DNA from 2 places in the Marinobacter sp. V34 genome. Region 1 is predicted to be linked to the other one. Evidence: riboswitches for the same ligand, from Rfam matches in the RefSeq annotation. Region 1 holds a riboswitch; the other holds the start of a gene.
The links. Region 1 has a riboswitch for cobalamin ahead of AC0B60_RS03055 (TonB-dependent receptor plug domain-containing protein). Riboswitches for the same ligand answer to the same signal wherever they lie in the genome.

Region 1 (7,860 bases):
AACCGGAGACAAGGGCGATACCGGCCTTGGCGACGGCAGCCGCGTCGCGAAGTATGACCTGCGTGTGGAAGCCTACGGCACGGTGGATGAAGCCAACGCGGTGATTGGTCTTGCGCGACTGCATGTGGATGAAGAGCTGGACGCTATACTGGCGCGCATTCAGAACGATCTGTTCGATGTCGGGGCGGATCTGTGCACCCCGATCGTGGAGAGCCCGAAATATCCGCCACTCAGGCTTGCCGAGGGTAAAACGGTTGAACTTGAGGAGGAAATCGATCGGTTTAACGCGGACATTCCGTCGCTTCGCTCCTTTATCCTGCCCGCGGGCAATGCGGCCGCAACGCACCTACATCATGCCCGTACCGTGACGCGTCGGGCCGAGCGAATTATTGTTCAACTGCAGGAAGAACAGAACATCAGCTCACTGGTGCTGGAATACATGAACCGGCTGTCTGATTTGCTGTTCGTTCTTGCCAGACATGCGAATAATCAGGGAAAAGACGACGTACTTTGGGTGCCGGGTGAATAATGGTCGCCCACGAGCAGGGTACTGAAACGTGAGTTTGTCACCGCCGGAGCATGGTGGCCGGTTACGCGCCGCCGCGAATAAAGCGGGCATCCCCCTGGATCAATGGCTGGACCTGTCCACCGGTATCAATCCGCGTGGTTGGCCTGTTCCGGCGATCCCGGAAGAGGTCTGGTGTCGCCTTCCGGAGCCTGACGATGGCCTGGAGCAGCGCATCAGGCAATGGTCAGGTGCACCGGATGCCGCCGCTTGTATGGCCCTGGCCGGCAGCCAGGCGGCCATCATGCACTTGCCCCGTTTACGATCGCCGTGCCGGGTTGGTGTGCCCTTTCCGGGTTACCGGGAGCATAGTCACAGCTGGGCTGTTGCTGGCCATCAGGTGATCGAGATTGGCGACGACCAGCAAGAGGATGATGACGAAGGCTGGCTGGATGAGCTGGATGTTTTGGTCTGGATCAATCCAAGCAACCCCACCGGTCACGCTGTCGATCCGAGCCGGTTGTTAAGCTGGCATGATCGGCTGCAACGTCGCGGTGGATGGTTGATTGTGGACGAGGCATTTGTCGATGCCACCCCGGAGCTCAGTGTTGGGCATGCGACCGACAGCCCCGGCCTTGTCGTCATGAGATCACTGGGTAAGTTTTTCGGCCTGGCGGGCCTGCGGGCCGGAGCTGTGGTGGGAGACCCGAATATTATTGGCCGATTGGAGGCAATGATCGGGCCCTGGTCGGTCAGTGGCCCCGCGCGATTTGTCATGGGTCGGGCGCTGGCGGACACCCAGTGGCAGGCATCGACGATTGAGCGGTTGCACAGTGAAAGCCAACGGTTGTCGGACTGCCTGTCGAGGCATGGCTTTGAAGGAGTTACTGGAACAGCGCTTTTTAAATACGTTCGGCATGGCCGGGCTGCGAACATTGCAGCTGAACTCGCGAGGCGGGGAATCCTCGTTCGCGAGTTCGGGAATCCCGCAGCATTGCGGTTTGGATTGCCCGGCTCTGAACCGGAATGGACGCGGTTAGACCAGGCACTGTATTTAAGTAATCTGTATTGATTTAGCACATAAGGGCTGCTAGTTTGGCGCCCGATTCGATGAACACCGTGTTCAGGTAAAGCTTTTTGGCGTAATGCCGCCGGAGAGCTTAAAACGGGAAGTCGGTTAAAGTCCGACGCTGCCCCCGCAACGGTAAGCGAGCTAAAGGCAATCGAAAAAAGCCACTGTGCGTCATGCATGGGAAGGTGATTGCCTCGGACCGGCCCATCGGCTGATCCACTCGCAAGCCCGGAGACCGGCCTGAATACACACCGGAAGTTGCGGAGGGCGACGGCGGTGGGAGAGTTGCGTCGGTCTCACACCCGTACCCTGACTCGTATCCTGCCTCCCCAATCTCATACTCAAACTCCGCAACACAATAACCATCACGCGGGTGCGCGTGGTTTGCCAGCGAGTGTTGATTATGAGTTGTCCGAAGTCTTTGCCGGTTCTGTTATCCGGCTTTCCCCTTGCGTTCCTGCCAGTTTCCAATGTACTTGCCGACGAAGAAATGATGGTCTCGGCACTCGATCCCATTGTTGTTACGGCCACGCTTGGCCCGAAGACACGGGGCGAAAGTGACTCATCGGTCACGGTGATTGATGAAGAGGCTATCGAACGTTTGCAGCCTCAAACGTTCGACGAGCTACTGATGGGACAACCCGGCATCGATATCACCAGTAGCGGCTCTTTCGGTAAAAATACCACAGTGTATACCCGGGGCACTGGTAGCGAATCCACCGTTTTTTTGGTGGATGGCATTCGTTTGCGCTCTGCCACCAGTGGCAGTGCGGCCTGGCAGTATTTTCCGCCGCAAATGGTGGAAAGGGTAGAAATTGTTCGGGGTTCCCGCAGCAACCTGTACGGTGCCGATGCCGTGGGCGGTGTTATTCAGGCCTTCACCCACAGCGCGGAAAAGGGCCATGAAGGATGGGTCCAGGCCGGCGGTGGCAACTTTAACACCCAGGAGTATGTGGCTGGAACAGCCGGTACTGAAGGCCGGATGAAATACAGTCTCAGCGCTAGCCATCTGGAAACTGACGGCACGGCCATCGTTGAAGGGGGGGAAGACAAGGGCTTTCGTAATACGTCCGCCCTGGCGTCCGTTGCTCACCAATTTGACTCCGGTGGAGAAGCCGGGGTTGTAGTCATGCGCGCCCAAGGCAATACCGAGTTCGAGGGTGGGGATACCGACTTCGCTATCCAGACCCTGGGTGTCCGCCTGGAAGCTCCTCTTAGCGACTACTGGCGTACGCGTATTCTGCTGGCTGAGTCCATCGACGAACAGGAAACACGCGATGACTTTGGTGACAGTGTATTTGATACAAAGACTCGCAGTGCTCGCCTGGAGAACCAGATCAGTGCTGGCCGCCATGAGTACATTCTGGGTGGTGAGCTGTTGGTGGATGAAGTAGAAAGCACCACCGACTTTGACGAAACCAGCCGCACCAACGCCGCTGTTTTTGGTCAGGCTTTGCTGAATTTTGGTCCGACGGACTTTCAACTGAGTTTGCGCGCCGACGACAACGAGGCTTTTGGGCGTGAAGAAACCGGTGCGATTGCCATGGGCATCGATATGGATCGCAACCATAGGTTCAGGGTGAGCTACAGCACGTCTTTCCGTGCACCTACGTTCAACGACCTTTACTTTCCCAACTTTGGTAATGCGGACCTGAAACCAGAAACCGCAGGTAGTGTGGAGTTCGGTATTGGTGGGAATTACACGCGTTGGTTCTGGGATGCCGCGATCTATCAGACAGATGCTGATGACCTGATTGTATTTGTCTTCAGAGACGGCCGGTTCGCACCGTTTAATGTTAATGAAGCACGCATCCGAGGGGTTGAACTGAGTGCTGGCCTGGAATTGGACGAATGGACAGTGCAGGCGGCTGCATCGGTAACTGACCCCCGCGACCGTGAGACCGATAATCGAATTCGTCGCCGTAGCGGAAAACAGTTCCGGGTGGATCTGGATCGGGACTTCGGCCGAGTGTCGTTGGGAACGACCGTAAAGGGCCAAGGGTATCGTTACGACGATGCCGAAAATGAAGAGCGCATCGCCGGCTTTGTCACTTGGGACCTGCGGGCAAAGTGGGAAATTGACAGCCATTGGACCACAAATCTGACAGTTGACAACGTGCTCGACAGAGAATACGCCACGGCGCAGCGCTTCGACGGAAGTGCCTATATAGCCGCTGGCCGCACCGCCATGTTGACGATTCGCTACGACATTTGATCAACCAAGGAGAGGTAAGGGCATGATGGAACGTCTGTATCGAACTCTGAGCCGCCCGTTGCTCGGCTGTCTTTCGGGACTTCTGTTGATGCTGTCCCAGTCAGTGTTCGGCGCCACGGTATTTGGGGTGGTGTCCGAGCGTTCCGCTGCCGAGATGGCCGCTGGTGCGGAACGCTTCCTGACAGCCCATCCAGATCACCGCATTATTCTGCGCACACCCGAGCAGTTGGCAAACCTGAACAACAGCGCCCTTGATGATCTGATTAGCCAGGCCGATGCCTTATTGATGGCAGCGGTTTTCGGAGAGCAGGTGGGCCGGATTGAGCGTGCAGTGAGTGAGCAGGCGGCCGTTCGCGAGTTTCCAGTGTTGGGGGTTAATAGCGACAGGGCGCTGACAGCACTGTCGCGGCTCGATGGCCGCAAGGCCCTGGAGGCCCTGGATGCTTCTACGCTGAACAACCTGATGAAAGCGCCGGACCCCGATACGGATCTGAAAGTCCATCTGTCGGAGCTTAAGGCCCGTTTTCCCGCACAGGAATCCTGGCTTGAAGGCCGGGCTCTTTACCAGGGGCGTACCCCGCAACACCTGGACGCCTTATTGCGCTGGTTGCTTGTTCAGGCGGGCGAGGATCTGGACGTGCCGGATCTACCGCCTCGGGCGCTGATTCGCTATTACCGTAATGGCGAAGCCACGGATAACGCGGCGGAGCTACGCCTGCAATCGGGCCCCGTGGTCGCCCTTCTGGACCTGGATAGCGGTGATCGCCCGGGTGACCGGGCATTGCTGGACGCGACCTGTTCGGCTCTGGAGTCCAGGGGGATACAATGCTTTGCAATTCTGTCCCGATGGGGAGGTGCCAGCCTGGAGGCTGTTCGTTCCCTGAATGAAACGGTAGGTCCGGCGACACTATCCGGTATTGTCAGTCTTCAGGACTTTATTATTGGAGGCGGTGAAGGTCGGCGTCAGGTCACGGAAGCGTTGGTCCAGTTGAATGTTCCGGTGATCAAGGGCTTGCGCCTGGCCTCCCGCACCGCCAATCAATGGCAATTGTCGATCGATGGTATTCCGTCTGACAAGGTTCACTACAAATTGGCGATGCCCGAGCTCCAGGGTGTCAGTCAGCCTATGGTGCTGGCTACCGCGGAGCCGGAAGTGATTGACGAAAACACCGGTGTGGCCCTGACTCTGACCCAGCCGGCGCCGGAACGGGTAGGCGCCGTCGCAGACCGCCTGAAACGCTGGCAGGCGCTGCAAGCCAAGGACAACGCCGACAAGCGCGTGGCCATCATCTACTACAATCACCCACCGGGCCGGCAGAATATTGGGGCGGACAATCTCGATGTGCCAGCTTCTCTATATGAAATGCTGCACTGGCTTAAAGCCGAGGGCTACGAAACCGGCCCACTGCCGGAGAGCCCGGAAGCCCTCACCGACCTGCTCCAGCAGCGAGGCGTGAGCCTGCCGGATGATCCCCACGCATTAAGGGAAATGGCCGGTGATGTTGCCTCGATGGCTGCCAGTACCTACCGTCAGTATCTCGAAACCTTGCCCAAGGTTGTGCAGCAGGAAATCGTCCATGGACCTCTGGGCTATTTGCATGAGCGGCTTGAGCAGGCGCACGGGATGGGTGAAAAGGAACTGGCAACCGGCCTGTTGAGCCGGGGCACCCGGGACCTGCGGCATCTGATTGAACACATTCAGCACCCTAACCGCAAGGTCGCACTGAGCCGATTGGATGAGTACGAGGCACTTTGGCAAAAACGATTGAACGAGGGCGGCCAGAAGGGAGCACTAATCGCCAGCAAGCAGGCGTTGGCTGATACCGGTATTCCCGGCCTAAAGGGTTGGGGCGAGGCGCCGGGCCATTCAATGGTGGTGGACGACAGGCTGATTTTCCCCGGGCTACGATTCGGTAATATCTACATTGGCCCACAACCGCCCCGAGGGTGGGAAGTGGACGAGGAATTGCTGCACGCCAACACGACTTTCCCCCCGACCCACCAGTACGTGGGTTTCTACCACTGGCTACGGGGTCACTACCAGGCCGATGCGCTGGTCTACGTTGGGCGCCATTCAACCAAGGAATTCCTGCCACGCCGCCGTGCTGGTTTAACCGGGGATGACTACCCGGATCTGCTGGGGGGAGATCTGCCATTAATCTATCCCTACATCGTCGACGGTGTGGGCGAGGGCATCCAGGCCAAGCGACGGGCGCTTGGAGTAATGATCAGCCACTTGACGCCGCCGCTGGCCGCGACCGAACTCTATGACGAACTATTGGAGCTCCGACAGTTGGTGGAAACCTGGGAGTCTGCCAACGAGCCCGGCAGCCCCACCAGAGAGCGGGCCCTGAAGATGCTGCGGGAAAAAATCCAGGTGCTGGATATCTCCGACGATCTCGAACAGGAAATCGCCGGCGAGATGGGGCTTTCGGTGGAGGAAGTATCTCTTGATGAGCTTTCCCCCGACCTGCTGGTTCACGAAGCCGGCCACTACGTCACTGATATGCAGGAGCACTACATGCCCTTGGGGCTGCACGTGTTCGGCCGGGGCTGGAGCACAGATATGGTGGACACCATGCTGGACTCCATGGCCGGTAAGGCCGGCACGTCAGAGCCAGCCTGGCGCACACTCCTTGAGGCCTCTCCTGCTTCAGAGCGCACTAGCTTTCTCAACGCGTTGAATGGTCGTTTTGTTGCTCCGGGGCAGGGCAACGACCCGTTGCGAACGCCGGCGGTATTGCCAACGGGGCGCAATTTTCACGCTTTGTCGGATGACCTGATTCCAACCCGTGTGGCCTGGTCGCTGGCTGAAGAACTGGTCGAGGAGGCCAGGGCCACAAAAGATAGCACCTCAGAACAAAGCGATGCCCTGGTGCTCTGGGCCTCGGATACGGTGCGGGATGAAGGGGTCATGATTGCGTTTGGCATGAAGCTGTTGGGCGTACGCCCGGTGTGGAACAGTCGGGGCATTGTGAAGGGCTTGGAGCGTTTACCCGCAGGTCCGGGCACCGATACGCCCATTCGTCGCAATGTGGTTTTCACCACGTCCGGCTTGTTCCGGGATCTTTATGAAAGCCAACTGGAATGGCTGGATATGGCATCGCGTTATGCCTTGGCGGGTGCGGCGGGATCCATCAGGGCTGAGCACCCCGAGCTGGAAGAGGCATTGGACCAGGCGTTATCGGTTCTGCCGGTCGATATGCGTAAGCCGGGCGAGGAATCCCTGTCCACCAACGGCGTTGCCGCCCACTGGGTCGCTGACACACGGGTGTTGCTGGCCGCAGGTGCGTCGGCCCGGGATGCGGGGGCAAAGGCCGCTTACCGCGTCTTCGGTACGGCTCCGGGCGCATACGGTGCGGGGGTTAACCGGCTTGCTACCCGCACGGGCGCCTGGCAGGACCGGGAACAACTCGGTGATGCCTATCGCCGGCGCATGGGGCACGTCTATGGCAAGGACAGCCAGGGTGAACCGGCTCACGACGCTTTCGACCGCCAGTTGCAGACGGTGAACCATACCTACCTCGGGCGGGCCAGCCACCTTTATGGCCTGCTGGACAACGATGACGGTTTCGATTTCCAGGGCGGGCTGTCCAACGCCGTGGAGCACTTGCGCGGCAAACCGCCGCAGAACCGGGTGCTCCAGTACGCAGACCCGCGAAATCCCCGGGTGGATTCGCTCCAGCGGGCGCTGCAGGTGGAGCTGAGAGCCCGTAACCTGAACCCGCAATGGTTGGCCCCACTGATGGAGCACGGCTACGCCGGTGCCCGCACCATGGGCAGTGATTTTCTCGACAACCTCTGGGGCTGGCAAATCACTAGTCCCCAGGTGCTTCGTTCCAGTATTTGGGACGAGGTCAATGAAGTGTACTTTCAGGATCGTCATGGCCTTGGCCTGGATGACTTCCTGGCTGAAGGCCACAACGTGCATGTCAAAACCCATATGCAGGCGATTGCGCTCCTGGCCGCGAAACGGGGGTTCTGGGAGGCGGACGTCTTCACCCGTCAGGCCCTGGCACGTGACTTCGCCGGAAACATCATCGACCATGGCCTTCCCGGCAGTGGCCA
Region 2 (7,860 bases), on a different contig from region 1:
GACACCGTCTTGAACAGGGTGATCTCGCCCCTGGCTGCCATCGCCTCGTACTCCTCATAGCGTTCCCTGAACGCATTGCCGTACAGATCATGCAGGTCCGGAGTGTCGTTTGGCGAGAACAGGGTCCAGTCCTGATCACTGCGCATGCGTTCGATCAGTAGGTCCGGTACCCAATTGGCGGTGTTCATGTCATGGGTACGACGACGTTCATCGCCGGTGTTCTTGCGTAGCTCCAGGAACTCCTCAATATCCAGGTGCCAGCTTTCCAGGTATGCGCACACGGCGCCCTTTCGCTTGCCGCCCTGATTCACCGCCACCGCCGTGTCGTTCACCACTTTCAGAAATGGCACCACGCCCTGGCTGCTGCCGTTCGTGCCTTTGATATGGGAGCCCAGCGCACGGACCGGTGTCCAGTCGTTACCCAGGCCGCCAGCCCACTTGGACAACATGGCGTTGTCGCGGATGGCACCGTAAATACCTTCAAGGTCATCCTGTACGGTGGTGAGGTAGCAGGACGACAGCTGGGAATGGCGAGTACCACTGTTAAACAGGGTCGGAGTGGAGGCCATGTAGTCGAACGATGACAGCAGGTCGTAGAACTCAATGGCCCGGGCATTGGGGTCATCCTCCTGCAGCGCAAGGCCCATGGACACGCGCATGAAGAAGACCTGGGGCAATTCCAGCCGGTCACCTTTCCAGTTGAGGAAATAGCGGTCGTAGAGGGTCTGCAGGCCCAGGAAACCAAACTGATGGTCCCGCTCCGGCTTGAGGGCGGCACCCAGGCGTTCCAGGTCGAACGCCGCCATGGCGTCATCCAACAGTTCGTAGTGGATACCCTGTTCAATAAAGGTGCTCAGGGCCTGCGGGTAAATTTCCGCCAGCGGCAAACTTAGGGGCAGCTTCAGGGCGGTCGCGGTTTCCAGCCGAAGTTGTTCCAGCAGCAGGCGAGCGGTCACAGCACTGTAGTCAGGCTCCTGCTCAATGCGACCACGGGCAGTCATGATCAACGCAGACAACACCTCTTCCTCAGCGATACCGTCGTAAAGATTCCTCAGCGCCCCTTCCACCAGAGATTCACCATTGATGCCCTCCAATCCCTGGCTGGCACGTTCAACCTGGACTTTCATTAGCCCCAGATCCAGCGGTGCAACGTCGCCGCCCGCCTTCTTCACGGTCAGCGTGGGATGCGCCTCAACCGGCTCCAGGCTGGCCCGCTCCTGAGCATGAGCTTCCCGGTAGAGGACGTAAGCGCGGGCCACTTTCTGCTCCTCCGCACGCATCAACGCCAGTTCCACTTGGTCCTGAATATCTTCAATATGCACCTTCCCGCCGGCTTTCAAGCGGCGGCTGATGGCCTGCATGACCTGATTCGTAACCTGTTCCACGGAATCGTGGATACGGGCTGAGCCCGCGGCTTCATCGCCTTCGACGGCAAGAAATGCTTTGGTCACAGCAACGCTGATTTTGCTGGCGTTGAATCCAACCAGAGCGCCGTTACGTTTAATAACCTGTAGGGAAGCAGTGCTGGATGAGGCAGATTGGCCGGGCTCGGCCAGAGTGGCGGTAGACATGTCCGTTCTCCTGAGTACGCGTTTATGCAAAGACCTTCGCGTACGCAGGGGCGAGCATCGCTCTGAACAGAGACAACACAAAACCGATCTGCTCACCTTGATACGCGAAGGTGCAGTTGTGTTCCCAGGCAGGTCTTCGGACTCAGGGGCGTGAGCCTGTTGGCTCGGCCTTGCGTGGCGACTTCCCGGCATTCGCCAGTGTCTTTGTGCCACGCTCGTTCCCCAATACCGCTGCGCGTCAGTTCCGGAGTCTCACCGGATTCCCAGTACCGTGATAATCGCGATCAGTGATTGATTAACCTTTGATCGCTATATCTGGTACCAAGCCAAGGATATAAACACTATATAGGCTAAGATTAATCACAACAAGGCACTTTTCCGACAGAGACCGGTCAGTGAACAAAAGCATAGGAGCATCCCATGAGTCCTTTACGGAGATACCTGACGGCCGCCCTGGCGCTTTCGATGATCGCAGCCACAGCCCTGGCAGACAGTGCCGAAAACTCGCTGATCACCGCGTTTTCAGCCATAACGTCCCTGGAAGATGGCTGGGAACCGATGGAGTTTCCGAAGATCGACCGCCACAGTCGCTATCAGCTGACGGACGACAACGGCGAACAGGTGGTCGAGGCCACCACGGACAACAGCGCCTCCGGGCTTATTGCAAGGGTGTCTGTCGAACCCGGGGATTCGCTGATCCTGCGCTGGCGGTGGAAAGTGTCGAACGTCTATGAGCAGGGAAACGCCCGTAAAAAGGAGGGCGATGACTACCCCGCGCGAATCTACGTGGCTTTTGAGTTCGAGCCGGACGAAGCCGGCTTTTTCGAGCGCGCGAAACGCAAGACCGTGGAAGTGGTGTTCGGGGAGGAACTGCCGGGCAATGCGCTGAACTACATCTGGGCGAACCGGCTGCCGGTCGGAGAGATCGTTGCCAACCCCTTCACCGATACCACGATGATGGTCGCGGTGAACTCCGGCGTCACCAACACTGGCGAATGGGTCACGGTGGAACGCGATATCGTTGCGGACTACCGCAAGGCCTTTGACCGCGAGCCACCAAAGCTGGTGGGCGTCGCCATCATGTCGGATTCCGACAACACCGGAGCATCTGCTACTGCCTGGTATGGCGATGTCAGCCTGGTCAAACCAGATTGATGACGCAAAACAGGCCCACCGCACCCATCACGATGGTATAGGGAAACGCCATCACAACCATCCGCCCGTAGGACAACCGCACCAGCGGGGCGATTGCAGACGTCAGCAGAAACAGAAACGCTGCCTGGCCGTTGGGTGTGGCCACACTGGGTAGGTTGGTGCCGGTATTGATGGCGATGGCCAGCTCCTGGAAATGCTCGTAGTCGATACTGCCGGCGTCCAGCGCCTGTTTGATTTCACTGATATACACGGTGGCTACAAACACATTGTCGCTGATCATCGACAACAGCCCGTTCGCAATAAAGAACATGCCCGGCTGCTGATCCTGCGGCAGGCTGAGCACAAAATCGATGATCGGCTTGAACAGGTGTTGCTCGTGAATGACCGCAACAATGGCAAAAAATACGACCAACAGCGAGGTAAACGGCAACGACTCCTGAAAGGCTTTGCCGATCTGGTGTTCGTCTGTAACACCGGTGAACGAGGTGATCAGGATAATCACCAGAAGGCCAATCAATCCCACCTCTGCCAGGTGAAACGCCAGCCCAACAACCAGTACCAGAGCCGCCATCGCCTGCACCCACAGGGCAGCCTGGTCGGCTTTCGTGCGCTTGGTGCGCTCGTTGTCAGCAAACTCTTCCAGTACCTGGCGGACAGGCTTGGGCAACCGGGCGCCATACCCAAACCAGCGCAGCTTTTCCAAAAGCCAGCAGGTGGTCAGGCCGGCCACCAGCACCGGCAGGCTCACCGGCGCCATGCGCAGGAAGAAACTGACAAAGTCCCACCCTACTACCTTGGCGATCAGCAGGTTCTGGGGCTCGCCCACCATGGTGGAGACTCCCCCCAAGGCCGTTCCAATAGCACCGTGCATCAGCAGGCTACGCAGAAAGGCCCGGAACTTGTCCAGGTCTTCCCGGTGCAACTCAATCACGTGTTCATCGCTGTTGGCGTTGTGATCAGAGTGATGATAACCCTTGCCGGAGGCAACCTTGTGGTACACCGAGTAAAAACCGACAGCGACACTGATGATGACTGCGGTGACGGTAAGCGCGTCCAGGAACGCGGATAGAACGGCCGCAGCAGCACAGAACAGCAGTGACAACGCGGACTTTGACCGCACACCCACCAGGATCTGGGTAAACGTCACGAGCAGCAGCTCTTTCATAAAGTAGATGCCAGCCACCATGAACATCAGAAGCAGGATGACCGGGAAGTTCACCAACACCTCGTGGTACACCGCGTCCGCTGACGTCATACCCACCAACAGGGCTTCAATCGCCAGCAACCCACCGGGCAACAGTGGGTAGCACTTCAGCGCCATGGCCAGGGTAAAGATAAACTCCCCCACCAACGCCCAACCGGCCACGGCCGGGCCAAGGGTCCAGACAATCAGGGGGTTGGCAATCAGGAAAAGCAGGATAACCTGTTTGTACCAGGTGGGCGCATTACCCAGGAAGTTGTGGGTAAAGCCGGAGAGAACGGTTGTGGGCATTGCGGGAATCTTCTGAGTAAACGGTTTGTTGGAATTGTGTGGCAGAAGGCCCGCATCTTCCTTGATATATGTGTAACCGGTAATTCCCCAAAGGTACAGGGTGAGTGCCTATTTGGTCTTACATGAAACAAGGAAGAGTGGCCGGACGACCACTCAAAAGAGTTTCGTAATATTACTTAAAAACAGAGTCGGAATCGACTCTATTTTCAGCGCTCAGAGTTTGTTTTGCCCCTCGTCACTTTCCACTCGTGATCAGAATCGGTAGGAAACCGACGCCGTCACGTTACGCTCAGCGCCGAAGTAACAGAACTCCAGGCTGTTATAGCAGGACGCCACGTATTCCTTGTCCAGCAGGTTGTTCACATTCAGCCGGGTAGAAACGCCTTCCAGGCCGAGTTTGCTGAAATCGTAGCCCAGGGCCAGATCCACCAGAGTGTAGTCCGGCACCTTTTCAGTATTGGCGTCATCAGCGTAGATATCCGCGATGTGACGGACACCCAATCCGGCGTTGGCACCGTTGAGAACTCCCCGTGAGAACCGGTAGCCCGCCCACAGGGTCAGTTGGTGTTCCGGCACCTGGCTGGCGGTATTGCCCTCGCGATAGGCCTCGGACTTCTCAAAGGTGACGTCCGTGAACGCATACCCAGCCTGGACATTCAGGTTCTCCGTCAGCTGTGCTTTGGCCTCCAGTTCCACACCCTGGGATTCAATCTCGCCGATGCTGCGGTAGAAGGACTCCTGCGGCAGCTTGGTGGCCAGGTTTTCCTGTTGGATGCGGAACAACGAGAGCGTGTACAGATCCGTGGTTCCCACTGGCTGGTATCTCAGCCCGGTTTCAATCTGCTTGCCTTCACTGGGGGCCAGCAGGTCGCCGCTCTCGTCGGTATAAGCACTGGGCGAAAACGACGTGGAGTAGGAGACGTAGGGGGCGATGCCGTTGTCGAACAGGTAGAGCAGTCCGGCGCGGCCACTGAACTGGGTTTCGTCCAGCTCTGCCACGACACCGCTGTCACGATTGGTGTTCTCGATCTCCACCCAGTCGTGACGGCCACCCAACGTCAGCCGCCAGCCGCCGGTAGCCAGTTGGTCCTGCAGATAGACCCCGGTCTGTTTCTGCTTTCGGAGATTGCGCTGCGGGGGATACAGGGCGGTGGGTTCGGCACCGTACTCAGGATTAAACGCATCAATGGCCGGGAAGGCGCCCGACGGCCAGACCACATCGTTCTCACGCTGTTGGTAGTCCACCCCCACCAGAACGGTGTGATCCACGGCGCCGGTCGCCACTTCCCCCTGGATCTGGTTATCGACCGTAAGCGAATGCAGATCCTCATCGCCACCGGAGTAGAAACGGTTAAGCTCAGTGGCCGAGGCCCAGCCATAGGCATAGACCTGTTTCAACTCAACGTCCGAATCCAGATAGCGGGCTTTCTGCAAGACGGACCAATCGCGGTTGATTCGATGCTCCAGATCGTACCCCACCATGGTCATGTCGCGCCGGAACAGGTCGTAGTCCGGTTCGCCCTCAAAGAAGGTGTTGTCGATTTTCTGGCCATTGCGAGATTCCACCGTGCCCTCGTACGGCAAACCGCTGTGATAGCCACCCTCCGGATCGCGCTGGAGGTAAGCCAGCAGCGTCAGGCTGGTATCGTCGGTCATTTCCCAGGTCAGTGACGGGGCAATGGCGCGGCGATCCAGCTCCACATGGTCCTGTTGCGCGTCGGCAGCCGAGGCAATACCGGTCACACGATAGGCCACCCGTTGTTCATCACCCACCGGGCCGGTGACATCAAAGGCAAAGCTGCGCTGGGCGTTGTTGCCGAGCGAGACACGAATTTCACCCCCATCCCGGAACTCCGGACGCTTGCTGGTCAGGGCAACAATCCCGCCAGGGGAGCCCTGGCCGTATAGAACAGAGGTCGGGCCTTTGACAATCTCCATACGCTCAAGGAACCAGGGATCAATGGCAAAGGAGCTGTAGGAGCCACCGTCGTTCATCACCCGCAGGCCATCCAGATAGGTGTTGTTGATACTGCCATCGGAAAAACCGCGGAGAATCAGATAATCGTAGCGGTTGGAAGACCCCACCTGGTTCGTACCCACACCCGGGGTATAGCTGGCGGCGCGCTGCACCGTGCGGGCGCCTTTTTCTTCCCAGTCTTCGCGGCTGACAACAGATACTGATTGCGGGGTTTCAATCACCGGGGTATCGGTTTTCGTGGCGCTGCGGGTCGCTGTTACGTTTAGCGCATCCAGCATTTTCGGTTCGCCCTGTTCCTGGGCAACGGCTAATGGCGCGCCGGTGACACCGACAAGGGCCATGGCAACCGCAAATGACAAACGGGAATGTCGGAACATGAAAACCTCACTTGGGTCTAACGATAATTTAATGCGAATTATTCGCTTTTAGATCCAGAATTAGATATGCCAAGTGACAGATTTTGTATGTGAAACGACAAACCCTATGATTCAGACGACGGTTTTGGGAGAAACACCGAACTGGCGACGGAACGCAGTCGCAAAGTTGGTGGCATGCCGATAGCCAGACCGGTGGGCCGCCTGCTGAACGGAGTAGCCCTGCTCCAGGTAATGCCAGGCCAGGTTCAACCGACACTTACGCAGATACCCGAACACCGACAATCCGTAGGTCGCACGGAATTTACTACGCAAACTGCTGGGGCTCATTGCGGCGCGGCTGGCGAGATCCGTCAGGGAGTAATCTTCCGTCGGGGCGAATTCTAGCAATTGACGAATAGCCTCCAGGCGCTGATGCTCCTGGGAGGAAGCACGACTTTTCCTCTCAATCGCTGGCACCTGCTCCGGAAGACCATAACCCACCAACTGCAGCGCCAGACCTTCCAGCACCAGTGTTTTCTGAGTCTCGGGCAGCCTGACGTCAAGGGATTGCTCAAGAGCCGTCATGAGAACCGGTGGAACGTCCCACAGCACCACTGGGTCCTGCACCCCCCTGAGCAGAGTTCGCAGAGAACCCTGTTCAGTGTGCGCCGGCAACGGGCCACCGGGATCAAAGGCCAACACAATGGTTTCCAGACGTTGGCCGGCGGGCTGATAGGCTGCCAGTGCGTACTCCGGTCGTAGCTGCAGGCTGGCGGCCATGCCACTTCCAAGCTCCCGCTCGACCGCACCAACCGACAGGCGAATGCGCCCTTCGAGCACGATCACCATCAACAGGGGCGCATGGCCCAGCGACACCGATTCGTAGCTGTGGGAGATCGTCAGGTCGGAATGAGTGAAACGAAACCCCGAAGGTAGCGGGGTTTCATCGATTCGCCCCCGGGCGATGGTAAGTTCATCATCGGGGGCGCTATGACCGTCGACGTCGGGAAAGCGGTAGCTGATTCCGTAGTCGCGGCCAAACGCCAGGAAATCCTGCCTGCCGAATGACGTTAATTCGGCACGATTGCCCCACACTAGCCAGCGGCACTCACTGTTGTGCCTGACGACGCTGACTCAACGGCGTCCGCCAGCATCTCAGCGGTAATTGCAGACAGGGTCCAGCCCAGATGACCATGCCCCGTGTTATAGAACACGGTGGGCAACCGGCCCGGCCCGACTCGCGGCATCATATTGGGCAGCATGGGGCGCAGTCCCGCCCAGGGTACGACGCGGCGGGTACAAACCCCG

Region 2: another riboswitch for cobalamin. It lies ahead of AC0B60_RS04170 (ribonucleoside-diphosphate reductase subunit alpha); the one in region 1 lies ahead of AC0B60_RS03055 (TonB-dependent receptor plug domain-containing protein).

The regions. Positions count from the first base shown of each region.
Region 1 is NZ_JBUPZY010000001.1:647,737-655,596, forward strand. Features, by position in the region: gene AC0B60_RS03045 (cob(I)yrinic acid a,c-diamide adenosyltransferase) at 1-529, shown strand, start outside; gene cobD (threonine-phosphate decarboxylase CobD) at 558-1,577, shown strand; cobalamin riboswitch at 1,614-1,835, shown strand; gene AC0B60_RS03055 (TonB-dependent receptor plug domain-containing protein) at 1,981-3,792, shown strand; gene AC0B60_RS03060 (cobaltochelatase subunit CobN) at 3,815-7,860, shown strand, end outside.
Region 2 is NZ_JBUPZY010000002.1:235,419-243,278, forward strand. Features, by position in the region: gene AC0B60_RS04170 (ribonucleoside-diphosphate reductase subunit alpha) at 1-1,571, opposite strand, end outside; cobalamin riboswitch at 1,682-1,890, opposite strand; gene AC0B60_RS04175 (DUF3047 domain-containing protein) at 1,992-2,726, shown strand; gene nhaB (sodium/proton antiporter NhaB) at 2,713-4,218, opposite strand; gene AC0B60_RS04185 (TonB-dependent siderophore receptor) at 4,471-6,573, opposite strand; gene AC0B60_RS04190 (helix-turn-helix transcriptional regulator) at 6,685-7,647, opposite strand; gene AC0B60_RS04195 (D-amino acid dehydrogenase) at 7,647-7,860, opposite strand, start outside.